3 regions of the Paenibacillus sp. Mc5Re-14 genome follow, and region 2 is predicted to be linked to each of the others. Evidence: riboswitches for the same ligand, from Rfam matches in the RefSeq annotation. Region 2 holds a riboswitch; each other region holds the start of a gene.
The links. A riboswitch is a leader RNA that binds a small molecule or an ion and turns the genes downstream of it on or off. The one in region 2 is predicted to bind cyclic di-AMP.
Positions count from the first base shown of each region.

Region 1: linked by a shared signal. The riboswitch ahead of BN1546_RS16520 (TrkH family potassium uptake protein) and the one ahead of BN1546_RS23785 (3D domain-containing protein) in region 2 are both predicted to bind cyclic di-AMP.
Region 3: linked by a shared signal. The riboswitch ahead of BN1546_RS10790 (C40 family peptidase) and the one ahead of BN1546_RS23785 (3D domain-containing protein) in region 2 are both predicted to bind cyclic di-AMP.

Region 1 is NZ_CVPD01000001.1:3,630,512-3,640,521, reverse strand. It holds gene BN1546_RS16520 (TrkH family potassium uptake protein) at 1-1,330, opposite strand, end outside; cyclic di-AMP (ydaO/yuaA leader) riboswitch at 1,740-1,892, opposite strand; gene BN1546_RS16510 (CPBP family intramembrane glutamic endopeptidase) at 2,154-3,884, shown strand; gene uvrC (excinuclease ABC subunit UvrC) at 3,853-5,937, opposite strand; gene trxA (thioredoxin) at 6,097-6,414, opposite strand; gene dnaI (primosomal protein DnaI) at 6,540-7,487, opposite strand; gene BN1546_RS16490 (replication initiation and membrane attachment family protein) at 7,586-9,103, opposite strand; gene hemQ (hydrogen peroxide-dependent heme synthase) at 9,448-10,010, shown strand, end outside.
Region 2 is NZ_CVPD01000001.1:5,247,091-5,257,100, reverse strand. It holds gene BN1546_RS23825 (hypothetical protein) at 1-616, opposite strand, end outside; gene BN1546_RS23820 (helix-turn-helix transcriptional regulator) at 882-1,109, shown strand; gene BN1546_RS23815 (DUF4247 domain-containing protein) at 1,248-2,003, opposite strand; gene BN1546_RS23810 (DUF4178 domain-containing protein) at 2,017-2,523, opposite strand; gene BN1546_RS23805 (DUF350 domain-containing protein) at 2,548-2,955, opposite strand; gene BN1546_RS23800 (PspA/IM30 family protein) at 3,084-3,752, opposite strand; partial or broken gene BN1546_RS23795 (NADH:flavin oxidoreductase/NADH oxidase) at 3,839-4,860, opposite strand; gene BN1546_RS23790 (polysaccharide deacetylase family protein) at 5,163-5,969, shown strand; gene BN1546_RS23785 (3D domain-containing protein) at 6,167-6,835, opposite strand; cyclic di-AMP (ydaO/yuaA leader) riboswitch at 6,842-7,010, opposite strand; gene BN1546_RS23780 (amino acid ABC transporter ATP-binding protein) at 7,254-7,976, opposite strand; gene BN1546_RS23775 (ABC transporter substrate-binding protein/permease) at 7,963-9,426, opposite strand; gene BN1546_RS23770 (M20 family metallopeptidase) at 9,575-10,010, shown strand, end outside.
Region 3 is NZ_CVPD01000001.1:2,352,131-2,362,140, forward strand. It holds gene BN1546_RS10755 (YunG family protein) at 93-446, opposite strand; gene BN1546_RS10760 (histidine phosphatase family protein) at 504-1,049, opposite strand; gene BN1546_RS10765 (MBL fold metallo-hydrolase) at 1,191-1,940, shown strand; gene BN1546_RS10770 (PTS sugar transporter subunit IIA) at 2,040-2,546, opposite strand; gene BN1546_RS10775 (YwhD family protein) at 2,824-3,330, opposite strand; gene BN1546_RS10780 (M1 family metallopeptidase) at 3,455-5,467, shown strand; gene BN1546_RS10785 (hypothetical protein) at 5,479-6,306, shown strand; cyclic di-AMP (ydaO/yuaA leader) riboswitch at 6,583-6,720, shown strand; gene BN1546_RS10790 (C40 family peptidase) at 6,726-7,226, shown strand; gene BN1546_RS10795 (GNAT family N-acetyltransferase) at 7,529-8,035, shown strand; gene BN1546_RS10800 (4a-hydroxytetrahydrobiopterin dehydratase) at 8,114-8,413, opposite strand; gene BN1546_RS10805 (hypothetical protein) at 8,531-8,824, opposite strand; gene motA (flagellar motor stator protein MotA) at 9,012-9,806, shown strand; gene motB (flagellar motor protein MotB) at 9,799-10,010, shown strand, end outside.

The DNA of each region.
Region 1 (10,010 bases), 1.6 Mb from region 2:
TTATTTTACCTTCTGGATGACGATACAATTCCTTACCCTTTTTCGGTCCCAGTGCATAAGCTAGCGTGAGTGGACCCAGCCTGCCTGCAAACATCGTCAGAGTAATCACCAGCTTGCCTACAACTGACAAATCAGGTGTAAGCCCCATAGACAGCCCTACTGTACCAAATGCAGACACTGTCTCGAACAAGATCATTAGAAAATGATGATCTTCGGTTGCGGACAGAATCATCGTCACCCCAATCACGAACAGCAGCCCCAGCAAGGTAATGGTCAAAGCCTTATAAATTCGTGCCTGCGCAAGTCGGTACCGGAACAGCACAATATCTTCCCGTCCCCGCAGCATCGAAAACACCGCTCCAATGAGCAGGGCAAATGTAGTGGTCTTAATCCCGCCCCCAGTGGAGCCAGGCGAAGCTCCAATAAACATGAGTATGATGATAAAAAACTGCGTAGCCTGCCGCAAGCCTGCAATGTCCAGCGTGTTGGCACCTGCGGTACGTGGAGTAACGGACTGGAATAAAGAACCCAGCAGTTTACCACCCCAATCAAGCGAGCCAAGCGTCTTTGGATTCGTAAACTCAAATACAAAAATGACGAGCGTCCCGACGACAATCAGAGCAGCTGTCATGCTGAGTACCACCTTGGTATGTAAGGATAGTCTCTTACGCTTACGATAATCTGCCAGGTCTGACATCACTACAAAACCAATACCACCCGAAATAATGAGAAACATGGCTGTAAAATTAACAATCGGATCATATACATAACCTGTCAGGCTGCGAAATTCACCGAATAAATCAAAACCAGCATTATTAAACATGGAAATGGCATGCCAAATTCCAAAATAAATCGCCCTGCCGACAGGCATATCAAATGACCAGCGAATCGAAAAAATAGCTGCACATACTCCCTCAATCATCAGCGAGTACCATAGCACCTTGCGGATCAATCCAACAATTCCTTCGACAGAGGTCTGATTCATCGCTTCTTGCAAAATAAGGCGCTCCCGCAAGGAAATGCGACGTTTGAACACCAGCGCAATCAAGGTAGCCATGGTCATAAAGCCAAGACCACCGATCTGGATCAGCGCAACGATAACGATTTGACCAAAGGTTGTAAAAAAGAGCCCTGTATCCTTAACGACAAGCCCGGTTACACAGGTCGCGGACGCGGCAGTAAACAAAGCGTCTATAAACGCAAGTGGTCTTCCTGTTGTATTAGAGATGGGCAGCATTAACAATAAACTACCTATTAGAATGATAATGGCAAAGCCTGCAACGAATATCTGCGGTGGAGAAAGCCGAAGCCAGCGTGCATTGGGATTCATCTATTCATCACTTCTCTCCTAATCCTTAAAACTATAAAAACAGTGACTTAATACGGTGTAAGCCCGCTACGCGTTCCATTTATCTTCCGATCGTCGTTGCCCCTGATTTTTTTGATTTTCCAAACCTTAAGTAGCTATAATTAACATTCCCTGAATACAGGAAGAATGCATGTCAAACACTACTCGGCTCCCTGTGCTATTGGCGAGCAGCAGCGAAGGGGGCAGAATTGTTCTGAAGAAGCGAAGCGTTTGCCTTTATCTCCGGATTTTAACCATTAAAGGGTTTATACAATCAAAAAAAATCCGGGGATAACAGCAAACGGAAGAATAATCTGAACCCGCAGCGGTCTAACCAATCCAAACACTTTTATACACACAAAAAAAGACACCGGAAAACCGAGTGCCTGACTTGGTTCCTGCCCACAGCCTACGAGGTTAGCTGACGGATTCGGACAGCACAGTATGCCCTATTTACACTTCCGGTCCATCAGGATCGGCTGTAAAATTCACCCCAGTAACATGGTTCCCCCGTTTTCTCATAGAAATTCGGCTTAAATGTATATCATTACCCATATATTTCATAGGCATTGCCTCAAGATTATAATCCTTCTCTATCCAGATCACAAAATCGATTTCGCCGAAAAAACGTGAAATTGGCTTTAATTCGCGAATAGACATCGGTTAATCACAGCTTATCTAATTTTATTAAAACTTTAAAGTGCTTTCACTCTGTTTTCATGAATATCGCTGGTCTGTTGGCGGGAACCTGTGCAGTATGATATCTTTAATGGATGTTCTTATTTACAGATTAAGGAGGAAACTCATGAATCCTATCGGGAAACCGGTCGTGCTCACGGCCAACTTCAAAAAATTAGGCTTGCTGGGCGGGGTTGGCCTGATTTGCTTTTTTATCTTTCAATTGCTTATTCCCTCGCTTAGCAATCCAAGTCCGGAATCATTGATGAATGCAAAGGTCATCAGCAAACAAGAAGCGGTCATACACGCCCTGGACTTCGCCCGTTCCGAGTTGGGCTATACGGAATCACAGCCAGAGAAGCCCGTCGTAACCTATCAGGCTGAAACAGATTTGTACGGTTATTTATCCAGAGAAAAATTGGTTCAAGAGTACGATCGTACATGGAAAAAAAATTATCCATATGAAACCTTTCGGGTTGATTTGCCTGACTCCTCGGCGAAGGGCAAGCTGCAAATTCATGTGGATTTATCCACTGGGAAGGTCGTTAGCTTTAAACGGATCACCTCCAGCACCAATTACACACAGGCTGATGTTTCTACAGATGAACAAGCACGAAGCAGACTTGTACGTGTAGCTGAGGGTGACATGACGCTCGAAGCCAAGGAACAGGCTGCAGCAATATGGATCAAACGCTTTGGCTTTAAGCCATCTGAATTGAAGCTCGCGACCACTGAGGGGGAAGGTGGATTAAAATATACCGTGGACGGAAAGAAAATCGGCGCCTCGGTACTTACGCTGGCTTTTACTTTTGAAGACGGGGATGTTCGCTCGTTTACCCAAAGCTTTTCGGCCCCTTCGTCCTATACCGACTATGTTAAAAAGCAAACATACTGGGCGAATTGGATGACTTATGCGGGTTATGCCCTATTTAGCTTTGTCCTGAGCGTACTTGCCATTGTATATGCGTCACTCACCCGACGACATACTTCATTTGTGCGCGGTATTATTCTGTCCATTGTATACTTTATTGCTAGTATAGCTGGGACAATGAACATGCTGCCTTTATTGCAAGCTGAAGCAGGCAGTAAGGGCATGCTTATATTTCTTATGGTATTCCAGGTTGGTGTTACCTTCTTCATGGCTGTAGCCCTCTATTTCTCCTTGGTAGGCGGCGACGGGCTTATGCGTCAGGTTGGACTAAATGCATGGCCACGTGCTAAAGAGCCGGGCTACGGATTGTATGTGCTTCGCAGTATGTATGTCGGTTACTTGTGGGCCTTCATTTTACTGGGCGTACAATCCATTTTGTTCTTTGTATTGGAGCGCACATTTAATACGTTCTCCACTACAGACGCCACGCAGTCCCCTTACAATATGGCTTATCCATGGCTATTGCCGATTATGGCTTGGATGGCAGGTATTGGAGAAGAAACTGTTTACCGTCTATTTGGTATTCCGATGGTAAAAAAAATAGTCAAGAATACGTTTGTTGCTTGTCTGATCACTACGCTTATTTGGGCACTGGGACATACGCTTTATCCGATCTATCCGGTGATTTCCAGACCTATTGAACTGACTTTTCTTGGTTTGCTGTTTAGTTTCGTGTTCCTGCGTTACGGCTTTATCGCTGCCATGTTCAGCCACGTTATTTTTGACAGCATATTAATGGGGCTTAGTGTGATAAGTCTGGGAGACACCGTGAATGTGAGCGCCGGCCTATTCTGGATCTTACTTCCGGCTATTGTAGGCTACATCATTTACTGGTTTAGTCCCAAAAAACCTAATCGAATCATGTTTGAACCCATGAAAAAAGAGGAGCCGTATTCTACGACTCCTCCTCCCGAAGGGCAGCTATAATCTGACGAGCAAGCTTATCCCCAATAGAGAGAGGCCGGAAGTCTTCGACGCTGGCCTCTCTTATTTTTTTGAGCGATCCAAAATGCTTAAGCAGCAACTTACGCCGTTTCTCGCCGATGCCTGGAATGGAGTCCAACTGGGAAGTTACCATAGATTTGCCGCGCTGCTCGCGGTGGAACGTGATGGCAAAACGGTGAACCTCGTCCTGGATCCGTTGCAGCAGATAAAATTCCTCGCTATTGCGTGCAAGTGTCACGGCCTCAAATGTTTCTCCCATCAGTAGTTGGGAAGTTCTGTGTTTGGCATCTTTCACCAAACCACACACAGGTATAAACAAACCCAACTCATTTTCCAATACATCGGTTGCCGCTCTAATTTGTCCACGCCCACCATCGACAATGATCAAGTCGGGACGTTCAAGATTTTCCTTCAGCACACGTTCATATCGACGCCGAATAACCTCACGCATCGTCTCATAATCATCTGGTCCCTGCACAGAACGGATCTTGTATTTTCGATACTCCTTCTTGGCAGGCTTGCCATCAATAAAGACGATCATAGCCGAGACTGGATCAGAACCCTGAATGTTGGAATTATCGAACGCCTCTACCCGATGCAGACTATCCAGCCCAATGGCACGTCCCAGATTACTTGCAGCTTTGGATGTCCGTTCCTCATCCCGCTCGATCAGCTTAAACTTCTCATCCAGAGCAACACGTGCATTTTCCGTCGCCATACCTGTCATTTGCTTTTTCAACCCACGTTGTGGCACAAGTACTTTTATATCCAACCATTCAGCCAGAGCGAGAGCTGCCGCAGATGGGTCCTCCAATCCACCGGATAGTTGAGTTTCTGTTTCTGTTTCCCCGGTTTCTTGGTCACCAACTTGAGCTTGATTCGTTCCTTCTGCATAAGCTGCTCGTGCTTCGGCTACCCGCAGTGGGTCAGCAGAACGGTCTGACTCCGTTTGTACTGCTTCCTCATCTGTAATCCCGGTAGTCTCAGCTGTAGTTGCACTGTAAAGCTCAGTTTCTGTTGCAATCGGTTGATCAACATCAGCCGATTTTGCTTTCATCAGCTTAGGAGAATCCGGCAACAATATCTCCTGCGGCACTGCCGGGTTGTCACTGTAATATTGCGTCACATAGGACATAAAATCACTGTAAGCTTCACCGTAGAAAGGGAAAGTCGACATATGGCGCTCGATCATTTTACCCTTACGGACATATAGAATCTGTACACACATCCAGCCCTTATCTACCGAAAAGCCGAATACATCCCGGTCCTTCGCATCAGATGTGGTGATTTTCTGCTTTTCCATCATCGCGTCGATGCTAATAATCTGATCCCGCAGCTCCTTGGCACGCTCAAAGTACAATTCCTCTGCGGCCTCCTGCATTTTACGTTGGAGATCCTTTTTAATTTCCTCATGTCCTCCACTCAAAAAGGAACCAATCTCCTGACTGATCTGGTCATATGTTTCCTTCTCAACCTCTTTCACACAAGGTCCCAAGCACTGATGCATGTGATAATACAGACACACTTCTTTTGGCATCACACCGCACTTGCGTAGCGGATACATACGATCCAGCAGTTTTTTCGTCTGATGTGCCGCGTAGGAATTAGGGTACGGTCCAAAATATTTCGCTTTATCTTTCAGAACGCGACGGGTTACCTCCAGCTTGGGGTGTGCCTCGTTCGTAATTTTCAAGTACGGAAAGGTTTTATCATCCTTCAACAGCACGTTATAACGCGGCTGGTGCTTTTTAATAAGGTTGCACTCCAGAATGAGCGCCTCCATATTGCTGCCTGTAACGATATATTCAAAATCACGAATATCGGCAACCAGTCGTTGCGTCTTGCCGTTATGGCTACCTGTAAAATAGGAACGGACCCGGTTTTTCAACACTTTGGCCTTGCCGACATAAATGATGGTGCCTTCGCTGTTCTTCATCAGGTAACAGCCTGATGCATCCGGCAGCAATGCTAATTTGTGCCGTATATTCTCCAGCGCCTTCTCCTGGTTCTGCAAGTCCTCCGCATAGGATTTCATTCGCCCGGTTCCTCCTTCCATTCTTAATGACTGCTCAACTAACTACTTATATTATATAGGAATAATGCACAAAAACGCCCCCGGTATATATAACCGGAGGCATTGACTGTTCATGGCGCTCCACCAAGCCCCCGCAGGAGCATGGGTCACATTCCATGATTATTGGTGTTTAGTAAGCATGCTTTTCAATGCTTCTTTAGAGTTCAAGCCTACCACTTTATCAACAGGCTGTCCGTCTTTGAAGACGATCAGGGTAGGAATACTCATCACGCCGAAACGGGAAGCAGACTCTGGATTTTCATCCACGTTCACCTTCGCGATTTTGACACTATCGCCAACTTCTGTGGACAGATCCTCCAGAATTGGAGCGATCATTTTGCAAGGACCGCACCATGGCGCCCAAAAATCAACCAAAACGGTTCCTGTGCCTTCGACTTCTGCGTTGAAGGATTGATCGGACACGTTAACAATTGCCATTGTATGTTCCTCCTTTATAGAAAAGTCAACATTATTATAACCTGTAATGTCTGTTTCGACACCTTTTAATTATATCACAATAGTCTTTTAATTGTAAGATATCAAAAGAGTAGGCAGATGACCGCTTATCCTCGCTGATTTTTCCCCTTGACGGTAATGACATCTACAAAAGGACGAATCCGGTCCATCAAGCGTTGTCCCTTGTACATTTCCTCTCCGTCTTTGCTTGTAAAGCTAAGATGCTTCTCTAGCCCTTGCAGCGAGTAATTGGAAGTATAAAAGGTCGGTTTGCGGTTCATTCGGTAATTCAAAATGGAGCCCATTACATGGTCCCGTACCCATGGACTCAAATTTTCAGCACCAATATCGTCAAATACAAGTAGATCACAATTTTTAAGCATTTCAGTCGTTTCCTTGAGCTTCTGTCCATCCTGAATCATGGATTTTAAGTCCTCCACAAAATCAGGCATGTACACAATCACACCGTTGAAACCCGACAGAGCCAACTCGTGCAACAGATAGCCCATCAAAAAGGTTTTTCCCGTACCAAACGTACCTTCCAGGTACAGCCCTTTTTTTAATAAACCCTGACTTTTGGTTTCCTCAATATAGCGGAATACCTGATTTACTGCAGGCACGCGTTGCAAATCCTTGCGCGCAATTTCAACGGCATTATAGCCTTCCAACAGCGCGCGCTCATCTACATAAAAGCTTTTAATTCGCTCGCGCACCCGTTGTTCATGCTGAGAAGCAACCAGCTTGGCGCACGGGGTCCGAATGTCCACCATTTCCGCTGTTCCATTTGGGTACTCCACGCCCAGCTTGCAAAAGTGACCCTGAAAATCGTTAGGACACCGTTCCAATCCCGGACAGTTGTCGCAATTTCGACGATCCCGGGTATACTGAAAGAGCATACTCATATTAAGTCGCAATTGCGTTTCGTCCACATCAGGATGGGCAGCACAAAATTCCTTCACCAGCGGATCATTTAGAACCTGATCGGCTACGCTGCGAGTGCGTTGGCGAAACGAGGGGTTCTGCATCTGCTGTAGCAAATCACCGAGTGATTCCAAGGACACTCCTCCTTTCTAAAATGTGCAGAGTTATGGAGCGGGAGAGACGCTTCGCTGCCGACCGCCATAAAGTCGACACATTATTGAATTGGCTTCCACTATACCTTTTTTTGCTTGCCGGATTGCAATCGTTCGGCCAGGCGAAGCAGTTCATCCAGTTCTTCCTCGGATACGGATTCCTCGGAAGGTTGATCTTGTACGATCGGAATAGACGGCTTGGCAGGCCCATTGTTTTTGGCATACGTGCGGGATCTGCCCCCGGAAGAAGAAGCAGTAGACTGTTTTCCTTTTACCTTGGCTTGATCCCTTATATATTGAACGGCTTTTTCGTAAGTGTTTACCTGCTTTAGCAGCATGTTGGAGGCAACGGCCTCGACAAAGTTGCGGTTAATCCGTTGATCGCTCCCCGATACGAGCAGTGACATTAAATAATGGATCAGCACATTGATGACTTCACCAGGCAGCTTATAGCTGATATCAATCTTCTCGAATATATCCAGCAGGTTACCGGGAACCGTGCCAGGAAAAAAGGTTTGCAGCAAACGGCGATAAGGCTCGTTGCGCAGCATCATATTATATTGGTGAATGTCACACTTGGCTGTGAATTGTGGTGGTACCTCTACATAAAATTCCATTTCCACAGCCTGTTCTGCAGGCGGCTCTTCAGGTGTGGAAGTTTCCCTCTGGCGCAAGGCAACCACCTTGGCGGCCTGCACCTGCTGTTCCTCCTGACGCTTCCGTTCCTGCCTGGAGTGCTGGCTAGCCCGAAGCTGAAGCTCGTCGAGCAATAAGTCACCTGCTTCGGTAAAAATGCCGTCCTCATCCAGCAAGCGGCTGATATCCTGTACAGAGAGATCAAATTTACGGACCACGTAATTGACCATACCTAATTGCTCGTGTTCGAATCGAAGACGTTCCACGTGCTTGCGATTGGCGGATTCACGCGGAAAACGAAGAATAATATCGGCATAGTTCAATGCTTCCTCCGATTCGGACGCTAATGCTCCAGTCTGACGGCTCGTGGACACCTCGGACAGCGCCTGTTCCAGCTCATAATCGATAACATGGGTGTTCAGCTCAAACAGCTCATAAAACGGAACCGAAATATTCTCTTTATTATGGGAAGATTGCGACCATTCGCTAGATTCCCTGCTCCACAACGATTCTCTCAGAGAAAGCACTGCAAACTTACCGATTTTGTCTCTCAACAAAAGGGTGAGGTGCTGCGTTCTGAAAAATTCAGCAGGTGCGAGCGGTGGCTGCATCTCATATTCATACATATAATCGTCCGTTTCAGGCGCATACAGCCTGGACGTCTGCAACAGACCGACAGCCTCCAGCTTGGAGGTCTGTTCAATCAAATACTTGCGTCCCTTCTCACTTGGCTCCAGTCCCAGTGTCAGAAAAAGTCGACGTTGCTGTTCCAACGGCGAATAACCGATCTGTCCGACTGGCACATGCTGGAACAACAGTCGATATAGACTGACCGCAAATGCGCCTACCATCGGCTGATAGACACTTCCCAGCATCAATTCATCCAGTGCGCTCAAGCCAAATTCCCGATAAACGCAGTAGCGGTGGTTCTCAGTATAGTGCAGCAGGTTTTTCATCCGCATTCCGACATTCTTCCTTTCCTGACATAACGTTCTCCAAGATGTTTTACTATTCTATCATACTTGCCCTCGGGTGGGACCAACAAAATAAGGGCAATTGTCCTCCTTTTTGGCAGCCGTATTCGTCCGAGTTCTTCTTTTTTCGAGAATACTAACTATTTTATGACTTTTGTGACCTGCATCATGGAAAAATAATATTCTTCACACTTCTTTCATTGGTGAAAAGCTCCAAATTGAGCTACAATATAATGGTTAAACATCACGTATTGGATACGGGAACGATATACGGAAGTACACATATTTCGGCTAAGCCGATTACATTTACAGATCGTAAAGGAGTGTAGATCGTGAATCAACATCAACCTCAACAAACCCCAGCAACACCCAACGAAGTAACCTCCACACTGGAAGGCTGGTATGCGCTTCACGATTTCCGGTCCATCAACTGGACGGCATGGAAAACCGCAGACGATGAAGAGCGCGCGGGAGCACTGGACGAGCTTCAAGAGTTTATGAAGGAATGGAGCGTTACCGAGGAAGCAGGCCTGGGCAGCTCGGCTGTCTATACTATAGTCGGACAAAAGGCTGATTTTGTTATGCTGCACCTGCGTGAAACGCTGGAAGACCTCAATAAATTGGAAAATGAGTTCAACAAAACAACCTTCGCCAAATATACGACCAAAACTTATTCTTATGTAAGTGTGGTCGAACTGAGTAATTATTTGAGCAAGGAAGAAGATCCAATGCAAAATCCACAAATTGTCGCACGCCTGAAACCTGTATTAAACAAGGCTCGTTATATTTGTTTTTATCCAATGAACAAGAAACGTGATCTGGATGACAACTGGTACATGCTTTCGATGGACGAACGTCGCACCTTGATGCGCAGCCACGGTTTAATTGGACGCAG
Region 2 (10,010 bases):
GCAATGAGATGGAAAGTAGTCCTATCGTATTGGAGTTATAGAGCATATACAAAGTAACAAGAATAGTGACAAATGATATTAGGGAGCCTATGATGAACATTTTATTAAGGGGTGATAGGTAATTTTCACCTTTCAAAAAATCATGTGGGGGCTGAATGATAAATGAGAAACCAAAGTTGTATTTCCCCATGACAAAAGAAATAAAGTACGCAGTAAAAATAGAAGCCAGCTGTATAACGTAAATGGAAGAACCAGAAGTATTATTAATAATATCAGGTTGTGCTACTCCGAAAAAATTTGCAAATATATATACAAATAGCTGTAGGTTAATGTAAGCTGTTAGACCAGAACCAGCAGAAAATGCTGCAAGATATGTTTTGATCCCTAAACCAAATCTTAAAAAGAGAACCATTAACAAATACTGAAGCGGAAAATCAAATTTAGGCATGCCTATAACTTCTCTCATGAGAAAGGAAAAGAAAGCTATGCCAATTGCATAGAAAAGTATTTTTCTTCGATTTTCCCACACCGGAAGCATATAAAGCTTCAAGACCAAAGTAACTGCCGCTAAAGCATCGAAAAAACCAAGTAAAATATATAAAAAAGCAGATAACACAGTTACATCATCCTCCTATTTCGCCTGATGTAATTGTATATTTTACTAATAGATGTGGCAATGAAATAATCTAGTAAACTGTCATTTTTTGTATAAATATGAGGTAAAATTTTCTTTCTATGGCTTTCTTCTTCAAACTCGACACCCATTCGTGCTAACAAAAAAATCCCCCCAAGTGAGCGACGTTGCTTTTGCTAATGTATTATGTTGGTTTTTTTTCGATATCAAGGTTATAATCTACTTAATTTGGGGTGGAGGGATTATAGTGGCTTTAAGTGACAATTTTAAAAAATTACGTATAAAATATCATTTGACTCAACAAGAGCTTGCTGAGATCGCTGGGGTTACCAATAAAGCAATTTCAGCTTGGGAGAGCGGACTTTCTGAACCACGAATGGGTGCTATAGAAAAGATAGCTCGTCATCTCCATATCAAAAAAAGCAACATCATTGAAGACGATGGCATTGAGCACATAAGCTCTGATCCAGTGTAGATCAAAGTAGACGGTAATAAAATCGAAGTGAGAGCATCCGTTCAATTCACTGTAGGTTATATCAAACAACAAAAAAAGGAACTGTGCAACAGCTCCACAGTTCCGCAAACAACTTTAGAAGAATATAAAACATTACCATTATCGTCGACTTCGTCGGCTGATTTTACCTGAGCCGCTGCGTGTTTTAGGCTTACTATACGATTTGCGCGGCGAATCAAATATGCTGGAACCGCCGCTGCTGCCTCGGTCACGTGAAATCGAGCCTCTGCTCGGTGAACTGCTGGAGCCTCTATCGAATAGACTCCCGCTTGATCCAACGCTGGAATCCGAATTTTTCCCTCTACGGGTAACTGAGCCTTTTCGCTCCACCGTTATCGGCGGGATCGCTTTTTTCTCCTGTGCTGTTGGAGCACGATATTGCCCTTGTGAAGGTCGGTATACATCTCTGCTCGAATAACCTCGATAGGAGCCAGACCCCCGCAACGAATCGAACAGAGCATCCAGCACAGTTGCAGTTAAGTATCCTTTTAGAAAGCTGGAACTGTAATTTTGCTCGACATACTTTTTACTATCAATTTCAATGAGTGTGTCTTCCTTCTTAGCTGGATCCTGCTGCAAATGGTACCACTCATCGCTATATACCAGAAACATCCGCTCATTGCTCTGAGGTGACATTTGTTCCGGTGTACGCTGTTCTTTCAATTCCTCCGCTACTTCGGGAACCGTTTTGCCTGCCGCCCGATACACGTACGAAGTCGAGTTTCCGCTACCACTAACGGATTCCAGCGGATACGTATCTTTCACATTTGGCGCGCCGCAGCCGCTTAACACGGATACGAACAAGCTCAGCGCCACAATGACCTTTAATGCATATTGCCAGGTGCGTTTGCTCATGTGTAACCCTCTCCTAGCTTGCCCGAATAACCTTGACGTCTCCGGTAATCACTTCTTCTCCTTCATAAAGCATAAAGCGACCGTCCTGCCATTCTACCCGCAATAGATGGTAATCATCAGACTGGTACTGCCAAACATGTTGCTCTCCACCCTGCCGGAAAGGAGCACGGCCCATAACGGTAACATGCCCAAAATACTGTTCTTCCAAATGATACGTTGTATCATCCAGCTCTAAAATGGTCGGTACTTCCTCCGGGTTGTCTAGTCTGCCATCGATGGCCTGATAAAGTCCGAATTGCAGTGTTTCCCGTTCCTCAATATGAAGATAACTCACTTGATTACCATCCTGAAGCGTCAAAACAACGGCATTCCGAGCACGATTATGTACACGACCTACCACTTCATAGGTGACAAGCGACACCTCACAAATATCCCCTGGATTTAAGTGAAGCATGCTTTTTTCCGCTTTCGGCGGTTCAGGCTTGGCAAATAGATTTGAAATTCGTTTCCATACACTCATGGTCATATTTCCTCCTTACTTTGCCTAGAAGCATGCTGTAATGATCAAGGCACCAACCAAATGCAGCGCTCCCGAAAACAGACCGAAACCAATTTTACCTTCCTGGGTACCTTTATCCAGATCAAACTGTGCCCAATATCTCAACAGCAGACGCACAATCACTTCCAAAACAAGCAGGATAATAAAGGCAATCACAGAATACACAAGCGCTTCAAGCAAATTATTAGCGGTAGCAATTGAACCTGATAAAATATATCCTTGTGCAATCAGCTTCATAATCATCCGTACCGTTACGGCCATATTTCCGGCTTTTACTTCGGCAAAATCCTTATACTTTGTAAATAAAGAATCGACATACATTAATACGAACAGCAAAATAGCACCCGCGCCCGTCCATACCAGCATCGCTTTCATCGTTTCTAAAAAATGCATTTGCTACCATCCTCCACATCTTCTTGACTACATATATTGTTTACGCCCCCAGGCAGGGAAAAGCGAAGGAGAAAACGTTTCTCCTTCGCTTACTGAGCCATCACACTAGCGGCAATGCTTAAAAGTTCTTATTTGTTTTCGTATTGTTTCAGCAAAGCGGCAAGTTCATCGTCCACAGCACTTTTCTTATCCAGCTCTTTGAACTCTTCATCCAGCGATTTTTCCTTGGAAGCCATTTCGTTGCTCGCTTCAGCACGTGCTTCTGCTTGCAGCATTTTTTCCTCCATACGCTTCAATCCAGCAGTTGCCGTATCCGAGCTAAAACCGTTCATAGCTTTGTTAATTTCAGTTTGCGCTTTAGCCGCGTTATAACGGGCAACCAGTGTCTCGCGCTTGTTTTTCATTTCAGTCAGCTGTCTACGCATTTCATCCAGCTTACCACGCAGGTTGTCAGCTGCAGCTTTGTTTTGCTCATAACCAGCTTGGAACTCGTTCATTTTTTGTTCGGCAGATTTCTTTTCTTCCAGCGCACGACGAGCAAGATCCACATTTTGTGCTTTTGCAGCCGTATGAGCCTGTTCTTCGCGTTTTTTCACCAAAGCTGCCTGTTCTTCGTATTGCTGTTTGAATCTCTTTTCAATAGCAATTTGAGCGGCTACCGCTTTCTCTGCGTCTTCCAGATCCTCTTGCATATCACGAATGTATTGATCCGTCATTTTAACTGGATCTTCTGCCTTGTCGATAATGGCGTTAATGTTAGACATCGTAAGATCTCTTAATCGTTTGAAAATAGACATGTGAAGTTCCTCCTAGAATTGAATGCTTAAATTTTAAGCTCTGTACACATGTTTACGCAAGCTTTGCAAAGAGGTTTCAAAAATATCTAAAAACCGCGTAGATAAGGCTCTGGGATATCTGCCTGTACTTTTAGCGCCCGTGAAGCATGCAGCGCCCAATAGGGATCACGCAGCATGGCACGCCCTATGGCTACCAGATCAGCTTCATTTTGCTGAACGACTCGGCGGGCATCCTCATAATCATCCAATAAGCCGACAGCAATGACAGGCACATTCAATTTTTCACGGACGGTATGAGCCAAATCGACCTGATAACCAGCACGCGCAGACGGGCCTCCGCTGGAGCCTATCGGACCCTCACCACCAGAAGAAATATGGAAAATGTCTACACCTGCATCACGATATCGTTCCCCTATGGCTGCTATGTATTCAACATCATATCCGTCTTGGACATATTCTTTGGCAGATATCCGCATTAGCACAGGCATATCAGCAGGAAGTACCTCTTTAACAGCACGGATCACCTCAACACCAAACAGTGACAAATCCTGCCCATACTCATCTTCTCTGGTATTGGTTAAAGGGGAATGAAATTGATGGATCAGATAGCCGTGAGCACCATGAATCTCTACCGTGTCAAAACCCGCTTCTACCGCCCGGCGAGCCCCCTCTTTGTAGGCCTGAACCAGTTCCTTGACTTCTGCTCTCGCCAAAGTGTGCGGATCTTTAAAGCGTTCACTAAAGGGGATCGAGGACGGGCCTACAGGTGTCTCAGCATCCTCGGCTTTGCGTCCGGCATGGCCTAATTGAATGGCAATTTTGGCACCATACTTGTGGACTTCCTCTACGATTTTGCGATATGCGGGAATATGTTCGTCACTCCAAATGCCCAAATCACGATCCGTAATGCGTCCATCCGGATGAACCGCTGTCATTTCCACAATTATGAGCCCAGTCCCTCCTACCGCGCGACTCACATAATGGACATAATGCCAATCCGTCGGTTTGCCGTCCTTGGCCTCCACGCTGTATTGGCACATTGGGGCATGACAATCCGATTTTTTAATGAAAGCCCCTTTAATTGATAAGGAGTAAACAAGTCGGTCACTTTTATCCATCCTTCCCTCAATTCCAAGTATGTATCATTATGAATAGCATCCCCATTATACACCAGCTGTCATGGTATACCGAATCCTTTGAAAGGCTAAAACTTGCGAAAATGCTTCAGTTTTCGGTCATGTTTAAGAGAATATGTACGTTTACTTCGTCATCTTCACGGATACCCGCTTCATGATGTACTTCTCTTCAGCCGTGTAGGCTTCACTCAATCACCAGCATAATTTTAATAGGACAGGTACATAATAGCTGAGAGCACCACTAGGTACCACTGCACGGAAAGGGGGAATACAAATGCGGTACAGGGGAGTGTTGCCATGTTTAGCACTGTTACTAGCATTTTCAAGTTTTCCCGTTCACGCGGACACGCCTTCCAACATTGGAACGCCCCATCCCAAGGAAGCTGCTGTCGCTACTTCGGTATATCAAAGTAAAGATCGAGCTACTCCAACATTAGCGATGCTACGAAAAAAGCATGCGGACATTTTTAAAATGTGCGGCCCGCACACCCGCCAAATTGCCTTAACCTTTGATGATGTGCCCGATTCAAGGTATACGCCGCAGGTTTTGGACGTATTACACGCAAATGGTATCAAAGCTACCTTTTTTATCGTCGGCCACCGTGCGGAAAAGCATCCGGGGATCATACGCCGCATCATCCGTGAGGGTCATGCTATAGGAAACCATTCCTATACTCATCCGGATTTCAGGAAGGCCACACCAGAACGTTTTCGTCACCAGATTACAAAAACAGAACGCATTTTAGAAGCCAGCATAGGTTTTCGACCCAGATTGATACGACCACCCTATGGTGAAATCACGGAGCCTCAAATCCAGTGGGCACGTCGTCATGGGTACATGATCGTCAATTGGAATGTGGACTCTCTAGACTGGAAGGGATTAAGCAAAACACAAATTCAGCGCAACGTGATCCCGGCTACCGGACCTGGCTCCATTATTTTAATGCATGCAGGTGGAGGTCAAAGTTCCAACTTGCAAGGCACTGTCCAAGCTTTGCCGGGTCTAATCCACTCTCTAAAAGCTAAGGGCTACAAATTTGTCACTGTCCCCCGGCTACTTCACACATCGGAACGAAAATAACAGTACGTCTAAGCTTCAAATATACCAACAACGTAAAAAGGCTGCCTTAACGAGCAGAATGCTTCTGCTTGTAAGACAGCCTTTTTTAGCGATAAACGACCGGGCCTAATAAAAAGTCGTCCCAGTTATATGTTGTATGATAGATCAAGTTTACATAACTTATATTATGTTTAATTAAATCATACATAAGCACAATGCTATTTATCAATGACGTACAGTTTCACATTCTGGAAGCCGAAGTCGTTCACGAATGATTTATTGCCAGGGATAAAGATATCAATCCGCTTTCCGGTAATAGCACTGCCCTGATCACGGGCAACGGCCACAAAAGAATGGTTTGGCAATCCGGGATGGGAATAACCTGTAACTAGCACCTTTGTTCCCATAGGAATGACTTTCGGGTCTACCGCAATTGTACCTAGCTTAAGCGGATTGCCGTAATAATCGACCGCACCCCATTTGCCATTTTCATCAGCTGCGGCAGAATATGCTGTAGCTTTAACATCAACTACTTTACTGTAATTAAATGTTTTGCCCCATGCTTCAATTGTTGGCTTCTCATTCGCTGGTGCTTTCTCTGTAAGAAGCTGTGGCTTCGAATCCGAAGCCGCCTTTACACTTTTTTCGTCTGGCACTTTAATTTGCAGACCTGCATATATGTTGTTGGACGCAATATCCGGGTTAGCCTTCGTCAACTCATCTACTGATACCCCATAACGTTGAGCAAGCAAAAAGAAGGTATCGCCTTCTTTGGCAGTGTGAAGCGAAGCAGCATCTGCTACTCCAGCTGTCTGTGCCAGCCCTGCAATAGCTGCAGCAAGCACCGCAAATTTCATAGTTTTTCCAATATGTTTTAAATGTTTCAAAGATATGTACCTCCTCTGTTATGCCTGCGAAGTTAGCTGTCGGATTCGGACTCAGGAGAAGCCCTATGCTTGTGCAATTCACCCCTAGGCATATTCCACAACATCTTATGATGCATTGGAATCATTGCCGTTGTTACGTCCCCCGCACTTCCCATGGTTTGAGCCCAGCACCTGAGTATTTATTATCATTACTGCTGCCCCGGTAAGTTTTGGCTTACTGCATAATATCACAATTTTGTAACCTTATCTGCATGAAAATGTTGGTAACCTTGAATATCGTACTATACTCGTTACAATTTTGTCATTAAGAATCCGTTTTCTGTTACAAAAATATGGAGATATAGTGACAAAAAGAGAAAAGCCCTCCGTGAAACATCATCACGAGAGGGCTTTGTTAATATTTCATAAAAGCATTTTCTTACAGCACTTTAGCAAGAAAATCACGGGTACGGTCATGGCTTGGAGTACCGAATACTTGCTCAGGCGTACCTTGTTCTATAATTTGACCGTTGTCCATAAAGATGATTCGATCCCCTACCTCACGGGCAAAGCCCATTTCATGCGTCACGATCACCATCGTCATGCCGCCCTCAGCGAGCTTCTTCATCACGTCCAGAACCTCTCCAACCATTTCAGGGTCAAGGGCAGAAGTAGGCTCATCGAACAGCATTACGTGTGGCTGCATGGCCAAAGCACGTGCTATCGCAATACGTTGTTTTTGACCACCAGATAACTGGTTCGGGTAGGTATTCTTCTTATCCTCAAGACCCACGGTCCGCAGGAGCTCCAGCGCAATTTTCTCCGCTTCTTTCCCCGACTGCTTTTTCACCTGCGTTGGTGCAAGCGTCAGATTCTGCAGTATTGTTTTATGCGGAAACAGATTAAAATGCTGGAAAACCATCCCCATCTTCTCCCGAGTCGCATTAATATTATGACCACGGGCCGTAATCGGCTCACCCTCAAACAAAATTTCCCCTTCTGTTGGCTGTTCCAACAGATTCATACAACGCAAAAACGTACTTTTTCCTGAACCACTCGGGCCGATAATGACGACTACTTCACCTTTGGCGATATCTATATCAATGCCTTTTAAAATTTCATTCTTACCGAATGATTTACGCAGTTGTTTAACGGTGATCACTGGCTCTCAACTTCCTTTCCCATAAACCCAACAACTTAGATAAGCTGAATGTCATTACAAAATAAATAGCGGCTGCGATTACGAACGGACTCAAGCCTTCGTAGGTAATATTCTTAATGACCTGGGCTTGATACATAATATCCACCATCCCAATGGTCGAAATAATAGATGATTCTTTAATGATCGTAATGAACTCATTACCAATAGCAGGCAATATAGATTTAAATGCTTGCGGTAAAATGACATGACGCATTGCTTTGCCTCGTCCCATCCCGAGCGAGCGGGCAGCTTCCATCTGTCCACGGTCTACTGCCTGAATACCAGCACGGAAAATTTCAGCCAAATATGCCGAACTATTCAGAGACAACGTAATTATACCAGACTGAAGTGGCGTAAAATTAACCCCCAACGTCAAAGCAACTCCGTAATGAATGATCATGAGCTGCACCAGCATAGGTGTGCCGCGCAGTATCTCTACATATGCGGTACCTAGCCACTCGATAATACGAATACCACTCATCCGCAGCAAGGATATGATCAGACCAATAATGAATCCGAACAGTACTCCAAGCGCAGACAGCAATAGGGTGTAGCCAATACCCGTAGCGTAGAAACTGCGATATTTCAAAAATATATCTACAATGCTATTCGAAGAAACTTGTCGGTCTGCAGACAGTGCACTTGCTTCTGTAGAAAACTTCTCAATCGAACCGTCTGCTTTCAGGCGAGCCAACGTTTTATTTACTGAAGCAAGCAATTCCGCATTTCCTTTACGAATGCCTACAGCAGTTTCTGCTCCTTCATCCTCAGGTACTGCCTTGGCAAGTGTTACGGTACCGTCTAGTGTGTATCCTTTAGCAACGGTATCCTCGATTACAACCGCGTTGATACGGTTGGTCCGAAGCTGGAGTACCAGATCGGATATTTTATCCAATGAGGTCACAGAAGCATTAGGCACTTTTTGCGCAATTTCTTCCTGGATACTCCCCTTCTGCGCACCGAGCTTCTCTCCTTTTAGAGCAGCCATCGTTGAATATTTGTCTTTATCCTCTGGACGTACCATAATGACTTGCTTGGAACGATAGTATACATCCGAAAAATCAATGCTCTTTCTGCGTTCATCCGTCGGTGTCATACCGGACAGTACCAAGTCTACGCGACCACTTTGCAGAGCAGGCAGCAAAGAGTCAAAACTCATGTCCTCTGGGACCATCTCCGCATTCAGATCCTTGGCGATTTCCTTGGCAATTTCAACATCAAACCCAACAATGGTATCCTGACCGTTAATAACTTTATGAAACTCATACGGCGGAAAGTCAGCACTCATGCCCACTACGAGTTTTTTCTGTGGCTTTTCTTCCGATCCGTATGCAGTGAGCATGGGAAGACCAGCCAGCAGTAAGATAACCGCCGACAAAACCAGGGCGGTAAAACGATATGCCTTTTTCAATCTTTTTTTCTCTCCTTAAATTCTTTATAATAAATAAGATTGTGTCATTATAAATGAATATGCATGATTATGCAATGAATGTTATAGTACAATTTTAGTATATCTATCGCAGCACCTACATTACAGCATATATAAAGGAGTTTTTAGCATGAATTTCAAACAGACCATTCAACACACCATTGAACAGCATGCCCAGCGGTTTAAGGACATTTCGTTATATATTGGCGCAAACCCTGAACTTGGAAACGAGGAATTCTTGGCCTCTGCCCGTTTAAAAGAAGAACTTGCTTTTCACGGATTTGACGTTCAGGCACCCGTATTGGGTATAGAAACAGCCTTTATTGCTACTTACAAAGCAACCAAGCCTGGACCAATCATTGCTTTTCTGGCAGAATACGACGCTCTGAAAGGGCTAGGACACGCCTGTGGGCACCATTTGATATGTATGATGAGTACAGGCGCTGCCGTAGGTCTCAAATCGATTATCGACGAGACTGGTGGAGAAGTACGTGTATACGGCACACCTGCCGAAGAAACACGCGGTGCAAAGGTTCCGATGGCGGCGGCCGGGTTGTTTGATGATT
Region 3 (10,010 bases), 2.9 Mb from region 2:
AGAAGGATCACCGCAACTGCTAAATATTTATTAATTGCACTCCCTCCTTACTCCCTAAAAACTATTTGGCTATGGATACATCTTAAATACACTTATACCTTTTCGTTAAGAGATTCTTCTAGTCTCCGGCTTAAGGCTGCATACTGCTCTGCATTGGTGTCTGAAAATGCTTCTTCCCGGTTAGAGTGTACATGCTGATACTGTGGAAGGCTTAAAAATTGCGACTTTGTAAAATCTATAATGTCCTCACCGATTCGGTTGTAATAATGCCAGCCGCTATCCAGCCAGGTCTTCAAAATATCACCACCAAGCCTGTCCTGAACGACAAGCGCTGTGACTCCACATTGTCCGGCTGCAGGATTATTAGCTGTCCATTTAGAGCTAGACTCCAAAGACCAAGCCTGAAACAATGCCTTTTCTAATTCTACAAAACGATTTGTATTCAATACACGTCTCCCCTTTTGAAACCATTCTGTACTTATAGTGAACCTATCCTACTTATTTCAATCTATATTCCACACTCTGTGAATCTTGGCTTCTGCTTCATTCAGTTCTAGCAAATACACGTCGGGATTGGATAGTTTTTTCCACTCCTCAAAACCAAACTGCGGATCGTAATGTCGAATGAGAAGAGAGAGTAAAGCTCCATGAGTTACAATGATAACCGTTTTTTCCGCCCGCTCTATAAGCTCCTGAACAAGCTGGATTCCTCGATCTGCTGCTTCACGGGATGATTCTCCTCCTTCCAGCTTCAAGTCCTCGTCCAGATATGTCTGTTCCAGCATGTCCAGCCAATGATCCAGATGATCACGGCATAGTACACGTTCCTGAAGACGTAGATCAGTATATACCTGCAAATGTCTACGCTCAGCCAAGGGCTGAATGGTTCGCACGGCCCGTTTCCATGGACTGGACACAATATATTCCACACCTACATTCTCCATAAAATCAGCCAACTGCTCAGCTTGTCGTTTACCTTCATCGGTGAGTCGGGCATCTGGTTCCTGTCCAGTTGCTTGGGCATGTCTAACAAAATAAATTTTCTTCACGTCATCGCTCCTAACCGTCACACAAATGTAGTATTCTATATATTTACAAATAATTATTTTTATGTTATGATATAGGTTTACATATTTGGATTACGTGATAAGATTCCTTTGTATTACATCAACTCTTATGGGAGGGATTCGATGCAATTAGACAAAGGAATACACATGCTCCAGGTTTCTGCTAATATCATGGGAAGTATAGAGAGCATTCACCCCACCTTAATGTGGGACGAAGACAATATGATTTTAGTTGATACAGCTTACCCCGGGCAACTCTCCCTTTTAAATGAAGCTATTCTAGATACCGGATTAGCAATCCATAAACTTACCTCCATATTAATAACACACCAGGATCTTGACCATATTGGCAGTTTAGCAGATATAATCCGGGCTTCTTCCTCTCTAGTTCAAGTATTAGCCAGTTCTATCGAAAAGCCTTATATACAGGGAGAAAACCAGCTTATAAAGCTAACCCCAGAAGCAATAGATCAAGCTGTAAGCTCCATGCCTGAATCCGTTCCGGTAGAGTGGAGACATGCATTCCGGCGTACACTTGAAAATCCCCCAAAGGCTATTGTAAACTCCACCATCGTTGCTGGAGAGGAATTGCCCTTCTGTGGGGGGATCTTAGTTATAGATACTGCTGGTCATACACCAGGACACCTAAGTTTCTATCATAAATCCAGTCAAACCCTGATTGCAGGAGATGCTCTACGTGTAGTAAGCGGCAAATTACTGGCTCCAGACCCGCAATACTGCTGTGATTTCAATATCGCCAAAGAATCTCTTAAAAACCTGCTGCCATATGATATTAAAAAAGTGATTTGTTTTCATGGAGGGCTATACGAAGGCAATTGTAATCAGCGGATATCTGAAATATGTGAATCCTAGCTTTTGTTCACATGTTCATACCAGTCCCTTGACCAGTCAGTGAATCATCTAAAGAAAAGACTAACCAGGAATTCCTGGTTAGTCTTTTCTGAATGAAAGCTAGGCTTTTAAATGAACCCTTAATACAGGTACATCTGAAGTAGCAGATGAGCTTTCTAATATCTCCACATGACTGATCATCTCTTGCCCGTCTGGAACGATTACTGGAGTAATTACAGGTAATCCACCCTGTTGAATCGCGTCCAGGTCAAACTCCATCAATAATTGTCCAGCTTTAATGCTATCTCCTACTTTGACATGAGGGTTAAACCCCTGCCCTTTGAGAGAGACGGTATTAATCCCGACATGTATCAAAACTTGTACGCCAGATTCATGTTCAATAATCAGAGCGTGTTTGCTTTTCTCCATGACATGGGCAACTTTTCCCGCGAAAGGAGCGGTGACCCTACCCTCAGATGGATGAATAGCGATGCCATCCCCCATAGCTTTTGTAGAGAACGCAGGATCTGGAACCTCTTCTAGAGAAACCACTTTTCCTTTAATTGGCGCTACCATGTCGAATTCTTCAATACGGGGAGCCGCCTTCTTTTTCAACCATTTAAACATAACGATGCCACCTTATTTAGAGATTACATTCATAAACAGCGATAGGAAAAAAACTATATCCTTTTAGGAACCGGTTCCACGAATTCATTAAATAAAAACCGGAGTGAAACCGATTTCTATTTGAATTATAGTGAATGCCTTTCCATGATGTCAAGGCGATGATGTTCATAACTTACATGAAAAAGAAGTAGACCGACCCCAACCAAGGTATCGGTCTACTTCTGAACCTTACTGCCGACTGCTCTTTAAGCAGTTGTGTACACTGTTAACGCTAGGCTTACCCTTCCAGCGCCTGCTTCAATTCCTCTGGCGAGGCGTCCCACCATTCCTGATTATGCGAAATCAGCAGGCTTTTGAGCGCTGCTTTATCTTCGCTGCCCAGATCATCCAGCATGAAACGGCGCTTGAGTGCATAATCCATACGGTTAACATGATCGGCAAGAATTTTCCAGCCGCGTTTGGCTTCGTCGTCAATCAGCATCTCGCAGGCCGTCGCGCCACCGTACATACGTCCTTCAGGCGTACGGTCCACAGCTACCCATACCAGCCATACCTGGCGTCCGTTCGGTACGTCTTCTTTATTCGTAGAGAACTTGATTCCACGTTCTACTTTACTTTTGGCATGCATGGCACCGATATCAATTTTCGCCTCTCTTCGGTCAATGATGACCGGGGACATGCTGTTCAGGTCGATTGAGCCTGCGCCGAAGCCCTTATGTTTACTCTTGCCACTGACAATATTCAGTGCAATCTGCTTTTTGCCGTCCGGCTGATTTTCACTCATGCGTCACTAGGCCTCCAATTTCCGTCTTCACACTCATTCTACACTATAAATATTTTAACTAATAATCTCCCGAAAGCAAACATATACATGCTGTAGATGCTTGTCAACGGGAGGTATCCATTGTATGACCCCAGCACGCGCCAAAATCGTTTTATTGTCTACACTAGCCCTCGGACTCCTCGCAGGGACGTTATGGTTTGCCTGGCAACCCCAATCGCAATCCGCCCCTCAGTCTGCAGGCAAACCACTATACGGCTCCGAGTCTGAGTCTGCGCTTGCGCCAGATATGGGCAAGCCTCTAGGGGCCAACATCATGCCCGACCTGCCCAAGAACCCTCCACAGCCCGCTTCGGAAATTCTCAGCAAACGGGTGGTGGAGTATCACATTGATGTATCTCTGGAAAAAGGGCGGGTTTTGCGAGGCACTGAGACACTGACCTGGAGACATCCGGGCAAGAAAACTGTGAATGATCTGTATCTTCATCTATACCCGAATGCCTTCTCTTCTATGGAAACCACCTTTATGAAAGAATCCGGGGGAAAGCTGCGCGGAGACACCATGCCCAAGGACGGCTTTGGCTCCATGACGCTGACCGAACTAAAAACAGAAGATGGTTTATCTCTCATGCACCGTACTCAATATGTACAACCAGATGACGGTAACGCAAGTGACCGTTCGCTCATGAAGGTACGTCTGCCCAAGCCAGTACGAGGTGGCGAAGAAATCACACTATATATGAAGTTTGAAGTCAAACTGCCTGGCATTTTTGCTCGTATGGGTGCGACAGATGATTTTGTAATGGCTGGACAGTGGTTTCCAAAGCTCAGCGTCTATGAGACTGCAGGACAACGTGGACGCGCCGACGAGGGCTGGAACCTCCATCAGTATCATGGCAACTCCGAGTTCTATGCCGATTTTGGAATTTACAGCATACGAATTCGGGTGCCTGAAACACACATCGTAGCAGCGACCGGGTTTCCCACCCGTGGTGCAGTACGACAGAACGGCCAGAAAATATATCAATTTTATGCCGATGATGTACACGATTTTGCCTGGTCCGCTTCACCCAACTTTGTAGCCGTAGAAGAACCCTTTTCTTCTACTGAAGTTCCTGGTGTCAAAATCAAGCTCTATCTGGACCCGTCCCATAAGGAACTCAAAGGACGTTATATGAGCGCAGCCAAGGCCGCCCTTTCGTACTACAGCAAATGGTACGGGCCTTATCCATATTCCACTCTATCTATCGTCGTTCCACCCAAAACAGGCAGTGGAGCCGGCGGCATGGAATATCCGACACTCATCACGGCCGCAGCTGCGGACCAACTGAATCCCGGCTATAATCTGGAACGGACGCTGGTTCATGAGATTGGGCATCAATATTTCTACGGAATGGTAGCCAATAATGAATTTGAGGAGCCCTGGCTGGATGAAGGCTTCACCTCCTATGCAGAAGAACGGCTCATGGAGCAAGAATATGGGCTTATCCCCAACTTGCCATTACAATCCGGACAGGTAGCTTCTCCACAGCCGCTAAACCGCGAATCCTGGAAGTACGGATCGTCGGCTGAGTATGCACAAAATGCCTACTCACGAGGCAAGCTGGTACTACGAGGTATTGAGCGTCAGGTGGGTACGAAAAAAATGGACCGGATTATGCGAACCTATGTCCAGACCTACCGATTCAAGCATCCGACCTCACAGGATTTTCAGCGTGTCGTGGAGAGGGTGACTGGACGCTCATGGAGCCACTATTTTGAACAATATGTATATGACGGCCAGATGGCGGACTTTTCTGTCGATCGCATCACGAACCGCAAGTTGGAGAATGGATATGAAGCAGTCGTGACGCTCAGCAAAAAAGGAGCAGATTATCCCAAGATCCCTGTTCAATTTACCTTCAAGGATGGCACGACAATATTTAAGGCATGGGACGGTACGGGCAAAAGTACATCTTTCCGACTCAAAAGCACCTCCCCCGTGTCCTATGTGGCCGTTGATCCTCTATACACTATTGCACTGGAGAACAAGCATATTAATAATAGCCTGAAGGCTGAATTGGACGAAAAGCAACAAACCCGTTGGAGTGTGAGTGTAACCAAGCTGTTGGAGACACTGCTTGGAAGTCTGTCATGGTGAGGTGTCTATAGATGCGGACTGTTTTAAAAGAAGGCTGGGCGCTAGTGCGCATACGCTTTTATATCGTTATCATTTTATTTTTGTATCGTCTGCTGTGGGGAGTATTTCTCTATCGGCTGGTACAGTCGGCCGTTGTCCCGCTGCTGCTGCGTTATCCTGATCAGAGCCAAAACGAGCTGGGAAAGACCTTGTTTTGGATGGAGGGCCAGATCGCTTTGATGGACAGCCGGGAAGTACACGTATATTTATGGATACTACTAGGGGCGACCGTATTGCGCGTCCTAATCACTCCCTTCATTAGAGCTGGCATATATCAAAGCCTGTATACCGATGCGTCTGAACCGCAAAGCCTGTCCTTCTTCAAGGGGATGAAACGTCACGGTATGTCATCTCTGTTGTATTACATCATCGAGTTGGGTTTGCTGCTGCTTCCCGCCTTCTGGGTGGTACCGAGACTCTATCCTATTGTAGCAGGAACGCTGCAATCTTCCTCTTACCTGTTGCATTTGTTGCCCTATGCCATTGGGTGGGTGGCTTACGGTTGGTTCATTCGGCAGTGCATCCTGTATATGCAACTGGGCACGGTCAGTGGTCATGCCATACTATCGTCCCTGCTCGCCTTCTTTCGCCAGCTTCTTCCGGCTGTAAGCGTATCTCTCTTGCTTGGTGCTTGTGTGCTGCTGGTCTTCGGTCTATTTGGCACCGTAGCGATGATTTGGACTGGTATGTTGGCGCTAATTCTCCAGCAATCGTATCATTTTGTTACCAGTCTGGTCAGGCTGTGGCATATCAGTTCGCAGTATCGTCTATGGCACATCGATATCTCCAGCAGAGGCTAATCCCTCTCTTTATGCTTTCTCCTGCATTTTTAGCTGTCGAAAAAACTTTTTTCTTTCCCGTGCAAACGGCACATAACTGAATACTGTTAACAGAATCTGTTCCTAGGGCGTTAGGAACAGATTTTTTTTGTAACTTTTTGCGATGAAACATTTGCCAAAGCCTGCTGTCTTTGTTACAATAATCGCAGTGAACTGATAGTAACAACTTTGTAATCTTTATTGTAACCTTTATCTTAAAAACATCGTTGTCGTGAATACTGCTCTCCAAGGTGCACATCTTAAGTTAAGCCTAATTCCTGGCACCTAGGAAGCGGGGGAACCAGTTTGGGTGAATTGATCTCGCAACAGAGTGGTCATAGGGGAACCTTCTACCGAATCCTTAAGCTAACCTCGCAGGCATTGGAAGGGGTATATTTTTTTTGAAGAAGAAGCTAACGATCGCAGCCATGGGTCTCGCCATTGCCTTTACATCTTTTACATTCGGTGGCAGCAGTGCATTTGCAGACTCTAAGATGGACCAGGTCATCCAAGATGCCAAAGGAACGAACTATAGAAGCGGAGGTACTACACTCGAGGGATTCGATTGCTCCGGCTTCACAATGTATGTATTCAACAAACTGGGAATTAAACTGCCGCATCAATCTGGATCACAATTCAAAATGGGAGCTTCTGTATCCCGCGATGAAATGAGACCAGGCGACCTGGTGTTCTTCAACACCACAGGAAGAGGCGTTTCCCATGTAGGTATCTTCGTAGGTGAAGGGAAATTCGCCCACTCCTCGACTTCACGTGGTGTAGTAGTTAGCTCACTGAACGAAAATTATTACGCTAACCGTTATGTCGGTGCAAAAAGAATTATGAGCACAGACGCTTACCATTCTGTAGCTTCAGATATTCCTGATGACGACAACGTAGAATAACTACCGCACAGCAAGCTAACCCTAGCCGCAATTTGATTCTGGCCGGAATCGAATTGCGGTTTTTTATGTCCACTACATCAGTAATTATTATCATTACTGACGAACTGACACCTCAAAAGGTTTCAGTTTTAGCGAACATCGTCGGTTTACCGCCACCGCTGGGGGAGCATATGAGCAGTAAATCCTTCTTATTGAATGTATACCCGACTTAGGTACGAAATAAACACGCTTGCCATTCTCCTACAACTTGTCTACAATCTGTGGTTAATGATTGAAGTACCTACATAAGGAGGAATGAAAAAGTGCCGGCCTCAATATCCAACTACCGGATTGTACCGATGGACGAGCATCAAGCGGCTGAAATCTGTGAGTGGCGCTATGATCCCCCCTACAACATATACGGCTGGCTTCCCTGGGAACAAATGAAGGCACTTGAAGTTGAATTTGGAAGTCCCACGCTTCGCCAAGAGCAATATGTTGCCGTACTGGACGAAGAGAATGAGCTGACGGGATTTGCTCAATATTTTCCTATGGTCGGTGTGACCCGGCTGGGTCTTGGAATGCATCCCGAAAGATGCGGACATGGCACAGGCTCCGATTTTGTCCGGGCCATTGCGGAGGAAGCCAGACGACGTCATCCACAGAATGAAATTGACCTAGAGGTTCTCACCTGGAATCAGCGGGCTATACGAGCCTACAAGGCAGCTGGATTTGAGCTGACGGATACCTATGAACGTCAGACTCCAGATGGCAGAAAACCGTTCTATTGTATGGTATATCGTCCTGAACAACAGAACCGGGTTCTATAAATAAGAGCGCCTTCGCTATACAACCGCGATGTTGTATAGCGAAGGCGCTCTTAATATATACAACAGATCATTATAAAATCAATGACTGCTGCGCATTTTTTCAAAAGCTTCATTATATTGTTGGGCTTCCTTAATATCTACGGCCATAATACCGCCATCGTCCCAAGAGGTCAAACGCAGAGTCACGGTCTTGTAATCAATCGTAATAAATGGATGGTGATTGAATGCCTCAGATATAGCGGCAACTTCATCCACGAATGCAATTCCCTTCATAAAACTGGAAAAATTATATTTCCGAACGATCCAACGTCCTTCCTCCAGTTCCCAGCCCTCCAGTTTCTCCAGATGCGCTTCAATCTCTTCTTGTGTAAAAGGCATGTTACGAACTCCTCCCCGTTTATACGGAAGCCTTTTAGCCGCTTACATGCGGCCAAAACTACGATATATTGGTGTACATATTACCACGGCCCCGTTGATAAATCCATAAGACGGCCTTTAAATCAAAGGGACCGACGTCAGCTCCTCATCTCCGATGAGTACATAGATCCGGTGCTGCTCCGGCTCATAAATCACAACGCCGCTGCCTACAGTGATTATGGGCTCCGTACCCAGTGCATAAAATAGGTCTTCTGCCAAAGCTTCATTGACTTCCTGACGCCCCATCGGGTTCAGCCTGTCCCAATCTTCTGCTTCCATTTCAAAAAATTCATAGCTATCTGGGATGCGTCCCACAGCCTCTGTCAAATCGTTCAAAATTTGTTCATACTCGCGCCCATGCTTTACTCCCATGCTATTTCCTCCAATGGTTCAGCGATTCAATACATAATCACTTTATTATACCGGAAATTGGCCCTTAACAAAAAAGAGAGTTTTGTCGATAAATACTATAATCCGTCTCATAATGACGCGCTTGGGGCAAGGACGACCCATGCGGCATGAAAGGATTCAAAATCTATTCTCATGGATGAGGTGTATCATGCAAATTACAACCATTATTGGACTTGTGCTCGGGCTTTTGTCACTGGTCGTCGGGATGATCCTGAAGGGCGCGCCAGTCGTCAATCTGGTCAATAATCCCGCTGCTTACATGATTATTTTCGTCGGAACAGCAGCAAGTATATTCATGGCGTTTCCGATGGATGACATGAAACGAGTGCCAAAGCTGTTTAAAATTATTTTCACCCAGCAGAAATTGCTGGATCGCAAGGAGCTTATCGGTACATTTACCGAATGGGCATCCATTACCCGTCGTGAAGGTCTGCTCGCGCTGGAATCCAAGGTCGAAGAGATCGACGATCCCTTTATGCGCGGCGGTATGCGAATGATTATCGATGGTAATGATCAGGAGTTCGTACGCGATGTTCTGATGGAAGACATTAACGCTACCGAAGATAGACACCGCGCCGGCGCACTGATTTTCTCCCAAGCCGGTATGTACGCTCCAACACTCGGGGTACTTGGTGCGGTTGTAGGTCTGATCGCCGCTCTGGCCGACCTTAGTGACATGGAAAAACTGTCCCATGCCATTGCAGCCGCCTTTATTGCAACGTTGCTCGGTATTTTTACAGGTTATGTCCTATGGCATCCAATGTCCAACAAGCTGAAACGGCTATCCAAAAAAGAAGTGGAACTTAAGTTAATGATGGTCGAAGGTCTGCTTTCCATTCAATCCGGTATCTCGACGATTGCCATCAGCCAGAAGCTAGCAATCTTCCTAACTCCAACCGAACGGGCTTCGATGACCCAGAAGGATGGCGATTCCAGTGAGTAAAAAGAGACATGAACCGCATGAAGAGCATGCTGACGAAAGCTGGCTGTTGCCATATTCCGACTTAATGACCCTTCTGTTGGCTCTTTTCATTGTCTTATTCGGTATGAGCTCGCTCGATGCCAAAAAATTTGAAACTATGGCTCAATCCCTGAGTTCAGCTTTTAGTGGCGGTACTGGCGTGCTGGATCACTCAGCCGCGAATCC